2 regions of the Lysinibacillus sp. NPDC047702 genome follow, and region 1 is predicted to be linked to the other one. Evidence: predicted binding sites of a transcription regulator. Region 1 holds the regulator's gene; the other holds the start of a gene.

Region 1 (4,377 bases):
GCATTCACCTCAATTCTGTTGATTATAACTTTGTAGGAGTAGTCGTCTTCATAGAGTAATACATTTATTTTTAGACTCCCTTATAGCATATCCAACCACCAAATAAAGTAGTGGCAAAAAATCTGGATGGCTTTGTAAATCCTGCCTCTTGAAGTAATGTTAAAATATCCTCCTCAGGCATAAAAGAAAGAGAGCGTATGGATTTTTCCATATCAGCTACCTCTGAGGAAGTTAGCTTTGTATGTTGCAGCCAATAGGCCCGCCATAAATCAAATTGTAGTTCGGTTTCTAAAGAGCCGGGCTGCCCATATTTTGAAACAAGAACAAATGGTGCACCAGGCTTTAAATTATTTGCTATTTCTTTTAATGTTGCAAGCTTTTCTTGAGTCCCATTGATAAAATGCAGCACTAAAATACAGCTAGCCGCATCAAACTCCCCAGAGGGTAACTTCGTCTCCAGTATAGTTCCATGGTATAAAGAAATTTGATTAGGTAAAGATTTTAAACGCTCCTCCGCTATATGTAGCATAGCCTCAGAAGGATCGATGCCAACAAATGACCAAGCTGGCTTATGCTCTGCAAGCTGTAAAATTTCATTGCCGCTTCCAGAGCCAACTACTAAGAGTTTAGCTTTCTCAGGTAGTGTGGAATGATAAAAGGTTTGTGTTAAACGTAGCATGGCATCGTAACTAGGTAAGGTTCGACGAATACCTTTTTCGTATTCGTTTGCAAGTGTGTTATTAAATTCCATTGTGTCTCACATGCCTTTCCCAAAAATTTTTAAAAAAATACAACATACAATGAAACTATTAAGGGTATAGTTCCGTAAATAGTAGTACATAAAACAAAAGAAAATTTAAAAAAGAAGGGTTGATATAAATGGAAGCTAAATGGTCTAAGGTAATCATACACGCAAGTGCATTTTTTGCGCCATGGTTAGTGCCAATTTTATTTTTCTTAATTAGTTCTGATAAAGAGGTAAAGGCTATTTCCATTCAAGCATTACTGTTCCAGATTGTTATGGGTGTTTTAATTGCAATTTCTGTGGCACTCAGTTTTGTACTAGTTGGTTTACCGTTTTTAATCATTTTCGGTATTATGGTGTTTGTCGTACCGATTATTGGTATTGTAAAGGCTATATCTGATGAACCATGGCGTTACCCAATTGTTGGCCGCTGGGTATAATTTTTATCTTCATTCAGCAAATGTTTTTTGTATCGAAAGCATAGCGGCAGATGTTTTATGCGCATAAGCGTAGCGGCAGCGGCAGATACAGAAGACTCCCACCTCTACAGGTGGAGATGAGTGCGGTTTTGGTTCCTTTTCAGTTGGGTGACCAAACACCTACTGAAATAGAGGGACTCAGGCTAAGATCTTCACAACCTTTGAAAATCCAGACGCAATTACGCCAAGGCGAAATTGATCAACGCAAGTATATGCTGATTGCATGTGCTTGCGTTTTTTTCATCACTAAAAAGGGTACATTAGACATATGACTCAAAGATATCTAGCATGAATGGTGATTTTTCAAGCGTTTGAATGAAAAGATGACTGCTTTTAATTTTTCTATAGGCGAAATCATTGCAATTTTTTTCAAGCGTTTTGTATAATATACTCAAAGAAAGTCAAAGATAGTCAAAGTCAGTGAAGTAAGCGAGGTGTATTCCTATTGCGTAATATATCAGACATCATAGAAGGCTACTTGAAGCAAGTACTTGAATTAGGTGGAGAAGGGCATATTGAAATTAAGCGCAGTGAAATTGCTGATAAATTTCAATGTGTGCCCTCACAAATAAATTATGTGATCAATACTAGATTTACTGCCGAACGAGGTTATCTTGTTGAAAGCAAACGTGGTGGTGGTGGATACATACGAATTTTACGTGTCCGCGCGAATTCACAAATTGATTTGATTGACGATGTCCTCAGGCAGATAGAGGGAGGGGCATCGCAAACAATGGCAGAAGATTTAGTTTATCGGCTTATTGATGAGCAGGTAATTTCAAAGCGAGAAGCGAAAATAATGTTAGCAGCCATTGATCGCTCCACTTTGGATTTGCCACTCCCATTACGGGATACCATTCGAGCAAGAATATTACGAGCAATGCTAACAACAATCAAATACGAACAGCAAAAATAGAGAGGTGATGGAAATGATTTGCGAACATTGCAAGCAGCGTAATGCGACGGTAACTGTAACACAAGTTCAAAATGGACAAAAGGTAGAGCACCATTACTGTGACGTCTGCGCCTCGCAGTTCCATCCATTTCATGCAGAATTTAAACAAGAGCCTGTATCTATTCAACAGCTATTATCTAATTGGTTTGGCTCACCGACATGGCAACAACAAAAAGTGGATGAAAAACAACAGGCGCAGCCACAACCACAAACTTGTCCACAGTGTGGATTTACGTATAAACGATTTTTAAAAGAAGGAAAATTCGGTTGCCCTAGCTGCTATGACAGCTTTAGTGAGCACTTGCCGAAGCTCTTTAATAGAATACAGGCAGGACCTCAACATCTTGGTAAGATGCCAGGCGCCCATAGTAATATTTATGTCATTAAAAAACAAATAGAAGATATTCGGAAACTTATGAAAGTAGCTGTAGATGATGAACAGTTTGAGGAGGCCGCCAAACTGCGAGATGAAGTGAAGGAACTGGAGAAACAGCTACAATTTGAAGGTGGTGATGTGACGTGATGATTGAATCGTTTCTAGAACGAGCTACACCCACATGGATGAGCGTGGAGGACGATTATTCAGATATAGTCATCAGTACACGTATCCGTCTTGCACGAAATTTAGATGGCTATCGTTTTCCACTATCCTTTACAGAGAATGAGGCATTGCAGGTAGAGCAGGCTGTAACACATGCCGTGCAGGATAGCACAAAGCTCCAAGATCATTACTCATATTTTGCCATCAAAGACTTAACATCCTTACAGCGTCAAATTCTTGTAGAAAAGCATTTAATAAGTCCTCAGCTTGCCAAAAAAGAACAAGTTGGCTCCATGCTATTATCTGATGATGAATCAATTAGCATTATGGTGAATGAAGAGGACCATTTACGCATTCAATGTATGACAGCGAGTTTTCAGCTACAAAGGGCATATGAGCAGGCCAATAAAATTGATCGAGCCCTAGAAAAAGCTTTACCTTATGCATTTCGTGATACTTTTGGATATTTAACAAGCTGCCCGACAAATATTGGTACTGGTTTACGAGCATCCGTTATGATGCACCTGCCTGCCCTTACATTAACAGGTCAAATGAGTCAAATTATTAATGCCATGACAAGGCTGGGAATGACGGTAAGAGGGATATATGGGGAAGGTAGTGAAAATTTAGGTAATGTTTACCAAGTGTCGAATCAGATAACACTAGGCAAAACAGAAGAAGACATTTTGGCAGACATTCAAAGCGTCGCTGAAAAAATTATTCAAAAAGAGCGACATGCAAGAGGCAGATTAATGGAAAAAGCAGAACTTGCCCTAGAAGATCGAGTATATCGTGCATTAGGTACTTTAACACATGCTCGTATTTTAACGAGCGAAGAGGCGGCTACCTGCTTGTCCAACGTCCGTTTAGGGGTAGATTTACAGTTGATAGAGGGCATTAAGGCGACGACTCTTAACGAGTGTGTTGTCAGTATGCAGCCAGGATTTTTACAACATTATGCAGGAGAGGTTTTACCACCTGCCGAGCGTGATCGCGTACGAGCGGAAATGCTTCGTGAGGCATTATTTCGTGAAAATATGAGTAAGCCTATTATAGGGGAAAAAGGAGAGGATTCATATGATGTTTAATCGTTTTACACAACGCGCACAAAAAGTATTACAGCTTGCACAGGAAGAGGCAATTCGTTGGAAACACGAATCAATAGGAACAGAGCATATTCTATTAGGGCTTATTCGTGAAGGCGGCGGTATAGCTGCGAAAGCATTAGAAGCCATTGACATTAGTCCTCAAACGATTGAAGCGGGTATAGAAGAATTAGTTGGAAAAGGAAAAGAGGACGTGGGTCCGATTGTCCACTACACACCTAGAGCGAAAAAGGTCATAGAGCTTTCAGTTGATGAATCACGCAAACTAGGTCATTCATATATCGGTACGGAGCATTTGCTATTAGCTCTTATTCGTGAAGGCGAGGGTGTCGCTGCTCGTGTATTAAACAATGCTGGTGTCGGCTTAAATAAAGCGCGTCAGCAAGTACTATTGCTGCTAGGGAATAATGATAATGCACAATCTGGTCAACAAGCTGCACAGGCTGCCAATACACCTACATTAGATAGTCTTGCTCGTGACTTAACACAAATTGCGCGAGAAGGCTCTTTAGACCCTGTGATTGGTCGAAGCAAGGAAATTACACGTGTTA
Region 2 (4,377 bases), on a different contig from region 1:
CCACTTGTAGAGCAAATGTTTCAATATCGTTTTTCAGCATCACAAGATTTACGAGGGCATTCATTAGGTAATTTAATGCTCACTGCTTTAACAGAGATTACTGGAGATTTTAACCATGCCATTAGTGAAATGGGAAAAGTGTTAAAGGTCCATGGTCGCGTTATACCAGCTGCCAATAAAAAGATTAATTTACATGCAGAGCTTGTGGACGGTTCTACAATAGAAGGTGAATCTAAAATTCCAACGGCTACAAAACGAATTAGTCGTGTTTTTTTAGTGCCTGAAAATGTGAAACCGTTACCAGAGGCAATACGAGCAATCCATCGTGCGGATTATATTTTAATTGGTCCTGGTAGCTTATATACGAGTATCATACCTAATCTGCTTGTCAAAGAAATTGGTGAGGCTGTCGTAAGAGCTAAAGGAAGAAAAATTTATGTTTGTAATTTAATGACTCAAAAGGGTGAAACCATTTCCTATACAGCAGGAGATCATGTAAAAGCAATTTACGAACATGTTGGCGCTTCCTTTATCGATTCTATTTTAGTAAATGAAGAGAAGTTACCACATCCTGTACAGGAGCTTTATAAGGAAGAATGTGCGGAACCTGTAACATTTGATGTGGCAAAGCTTGAAAGTATGGGATTAGAGGTTATTAAGCGCGATATTGCAACGATTCGGTCAGATGGAACGGTTCGTCATAATGCGGCAAATGTTGCTAAATGGCTAGTAGAATACGCAAATATTTATAAACAAAAAGTAAACAATCTAAAAATACAATCATAAAGCGCTTATTGTATATGATAGGATGAGCATATACATAGAACTGAAAGTTGAAAGGGGGGCACGTGATATGTCTTTTGCTTCTGAAACAAAAAAAGAATTAACGCAAATAGAAGCGGACAATCATTGTATGAAAGCAGAAGTATCTGCCCTAATTCGTATGAATGGTTCATTATCCTTTGCGAATAAACAGCTAAGCTTAGACGTACAAACTGAAAACGCTGCAATTGCAAGAAGACTCTATACGATTATGAAAAAGTTGTATCCGTATAACGTCGAGTTACTTGTCCGAAAGAAAATGCGTTTGAAAAAAAATAACGTATATATTTGCCGTGTAAGAGAAGGTGCACGTGAGCTATTAATTGATTTAGAAATCATCTCAGACGACTTTCAATTCAATCATACGATTTCTCCAAAGCTCATTAAAAAAAGTGGTCAAAAAAGAGCATATTTACGAGGTGCATTTTTAGCAGGCGGCTCTGTTAATAATCCAGAAACATCAGCCTACCATTTAGAAATCTATTCTTTATATAAAGAGCATGGCGAGGCTTTAATGGATGTGATGAATGAATTTGAGCTAAATGCAAAAACAATAGAACGGAAAAAGGGCTTTGTGACCTATTTAAAAGAGGCAGAAAAAATTTCTGATTTTCTTAATATTGTAGGAGCTCATCAGGCAATGATGAAGTTTGAGGACGTTCGTATATTGCGGGATATGAGGAATAGTGTTAACCGTATTGTCAATTGTGAAACAGCAAACTTAAATAAAACAATAGGTGCAGCATTGCGTCAGGTAGAAAATATTCGATTTATTGAAAATTCCATTGGTTTAGATCAATTACCAGAAAAGCTTCGGGAAATTGCTCGTTTACGAGTGGAATATCAAGATGTCACACTTAAAGAACTGGGTGAAATGGTATCAAGCGGAACGGTCAGTAAATCAGGTGTCAATCATCGTTTACGAAAAATCGACGAAATAGCAGATGCATTAAGACGTGGAGAAAAGATAGGCGGTTAAGTTTTCATACTTTTCAGGTATGAATGTGATGCGTAATCGCGTATTGTTCTTTTGCTAGTAAGTGAGGTAAGATAAAACTAATAAGATGAACGGTAGTAAAGGGGAGTTTTGAGAATGACCGAGAGAAGAGTCCAAGTCAAATTAAAATTAGGACTACAGGCTAGACAAGCAGCGTTATTTGTTCAAGAGGCAAATCGTTTTAGTGCAGATATCTTTCTTGAGAAGGATGAGAAAAAAGTTAATGCTAAATCCATTATGGGTGTAATGAGCTTAGCTATTGCCAAAGGAACAGAGGTAGTTTTAAGCAGTGAAGGCAACGATGCTGAGCAAGCGGTTACAGCATTGGCAGAATTAATCGAAAAAGAAGATTAAATATAAAGACTGTCCAATAAATTGGGCAGTTTTTTGTGTATCTAATTACTAGAAGTGGTGGATAGCGGAGCTAATGTGACGGATAGAATGGATTAAAAGTAAAAAAAGACATCTCAGAACTAAATCTGAGATGTCTGTACTGTGTTATTTACGGTCGTTACGGTCCATAATATGGTCGATTAAGCCATATTCTTTTGCACGTTCAGCCGTCATGAAGTTATCACGATCTGTATCTCTTGAAATGACTTCAAGCGGTTGCCCAGTACGTTCTGATAAGATACCATTTAATTTTTCACGTAGGAATAAAATTCGTTTTGCAGCGATTTCAATCTCAGTTGCTTGACCCTGTGCACCACCAAGTGGTTGGTGAATCATTACTTCTGCATTTGGTAATGCGAATCGTTTACCAGGCTCACCTGCTGCAAGTAGGAATGCCCCCATAGATGCTGCCATACCGATACAAATTGTCTGCACTTGTGGTTTGATAATTTGCATTGTGTCATAGATGGCCATACCGGCAGTGATTGATCCACCTGGTGAGTTAATATAAAGTGAGATATCTTTATCTGGATCTTCAGCTTGTAGGAATAAAAGCTGTGCTACGATAGAGTTAGCCACGTTGTCATCAATCGCACTTCCTAAAAGGATGATGCGGTCTTTTAGTAGTCGTGAATAGATGTCATAGGCACGTTCACCACGGCTTGTTTGTTCAATAACTGTAGGAATTAAATTCATGTTAAATCCTCCTTAATAAAACTAAATTCGAATACTTTTGCTGAAAACTTCTGTTGTATTTCAGCTGTATCCTTATCATACACATTATAGTCAGGGAAGGTCAAATATTAACCCTGCTAAAGTGAAATAAAAAAAATAAATTGTTTTTGCATTCTATAGTTGAATTGTTAGCAATACGTTTGTATAATAGTTAAGGTCATAAGTTTAAAGTACGGTTCACTATTTTGCGGGTATGCTTCAAAAAATGAGGATTATCTACATCATGCTTTTCATAAAGCCTAGAGTGAGTACTTTTTTTTTGTTTTTTAATTGCCCTCGTGGTGTAATGGATAACACGTAAGATTCCGGTTCTTGCACTGGGGGTTCGATTCCCTCCGAGGGCGCCATTTTACTGATTATTTGATATACATTTATAGCTCGATTCTCCTAATAAGTAGTTTAGCAGCCTGCTTAGTGGAGAAAGAAGGGAAAATAGTGGAAATACTGCCCTAATTGGCATTATTCCCGTATTTGTTCCATTCAAACCTTCAAAAAAAGCAACAACTCCAAATTATTTTTTAGTGAACATACTGTACGTGAGGACTAGCCATCTAGTCGAAAAAAAGAATCCTATCTGAGGGGATTCTTTTTTTTTTGACTAAAACTATCTAATTATGGCATGATTAGCCGTGTATAAATATACATTTTTGATGCTATTTTCGTTTATTCATACCGTTTTTTGCTAAAATAACGCATAGAGATAAATTTTTATGAAAAAATAATTACTTTTATACGAAAAGTTATTGTCTATTGGCAATAATGTTACTATAATTGACCTAATAGTCGAACATTTCCGAATTGTGAAAAATGAAGTCATATTTCGGAAAAACTTATTTTAGGGGGAAACGCTATGAAAAAAAGATTAACCATGTTACTTATGCTCGTGGCAGCACTAATGCTAGCTCTAGCAGGATGTGGCGCGAAGGAAGATAAATCATCAGGTAGTGCACCAGCAGAGGATGGTGGAAGCGGTAAAAAAGTTTATAAGGTAGGTACTGAGGCTACTTTCGCTCCTTTTGAATCAATTGACGATAAAGGGAATATTGTAGGGATTGATGTCGATATTTTGAAGGCTATTGCTGATGAAATGAACTTTGAAGTAGAATGGCAAAATATTGGTTGGGAGCCTGTATTCCAAACAATTCAAAATGGTGAAACAGATATTGGGGCATCAGGGATCACAATTAATGAAAAGCGTAAAGAGTCATTTGATTTTACAGAGCCATATTATGAATCTCAATTATTAATTGTTGTAAAAGAAGATTCAAAGATTAAGTCATTAGCTGAGTTAAAAGATAAAAAGATTTCGGTACAAATTAATGCTACTGGTCACGAAGCTGCCAAAAAACTACAGGGTGATGCTAGTACAAAAATTATGGCATTTGAAAATCAACCAGTGGCTATCCAAGAAATGCTGAATGGCAATGTAG

Evidence for each region. Region 1 encodes CtsR, which represses protease genes until heat stress. Its sites were predicted from a motif close to ATGGTCAATAAAGGTCAAACA; they were not measured.
Region 2: clpP (ATP-dependent Clp endopeptidase proteolytic subunit ClpP) is a predicted target of CtsR. The motif match lies at 2,995-3,015, and genes of this name have one in related genera.

The regions. Positions count from the first base shown of each region.
Region 1 is NZ_JBNNMG010000040.1:5,631-10,007, forward strand. It holds gene ACQKIM_RS17570 (class I SAM-dependent methyltransferase) at 71-751, opposite strand; gene ACQKIM_RS17575 (DUF4870 domain-containing protein) at 880-1,185, shown strand; gene ACQKIM_RS17580 (CtsR family transcriptional regulator) at 1,670-2,140, shown strand; gene ACQKIM_RS17585 (UvrB/UvrC motif-containing protein) at 2,154-2,702, shown strand; gene ACQKIM_RS17590 (protein arginine kinase) at 2,699-3,808, shown strand; gene ACQKIM_RS17595 (ATP-dependent Clp protease ATP-binding subunit) at 3,798-4,377, shown strand, end outside.
Region 2 is NZ_JBNNMG010000009.1:81,612-85,988, forward strand. It holds gene ACQKIM_RS07105 (gluconeogenesis factor YvcK family protein) at 1-786, shown strand, start outside; gene whiA (DNA-binding protein WhiA) at 854-1,801, shown strand; gene ACQKIM_RS07115 (HPr family phosphocarrier protein) at 1,916-2,173, shown strand; gene clpP (ATP-dependent Clp endopeptidase proteolytic subunit ClpP) at 2,318-2,908, opposite strand; tRNA gene ACQKIM_RS07125 (tRNA-Arg) at 3,220-3,294, shown strand; gene ACQKIM_RS07130 (basic amino acid ABC transporter substrate-binding protein) at 3,798-4,377, shown strand, end outside.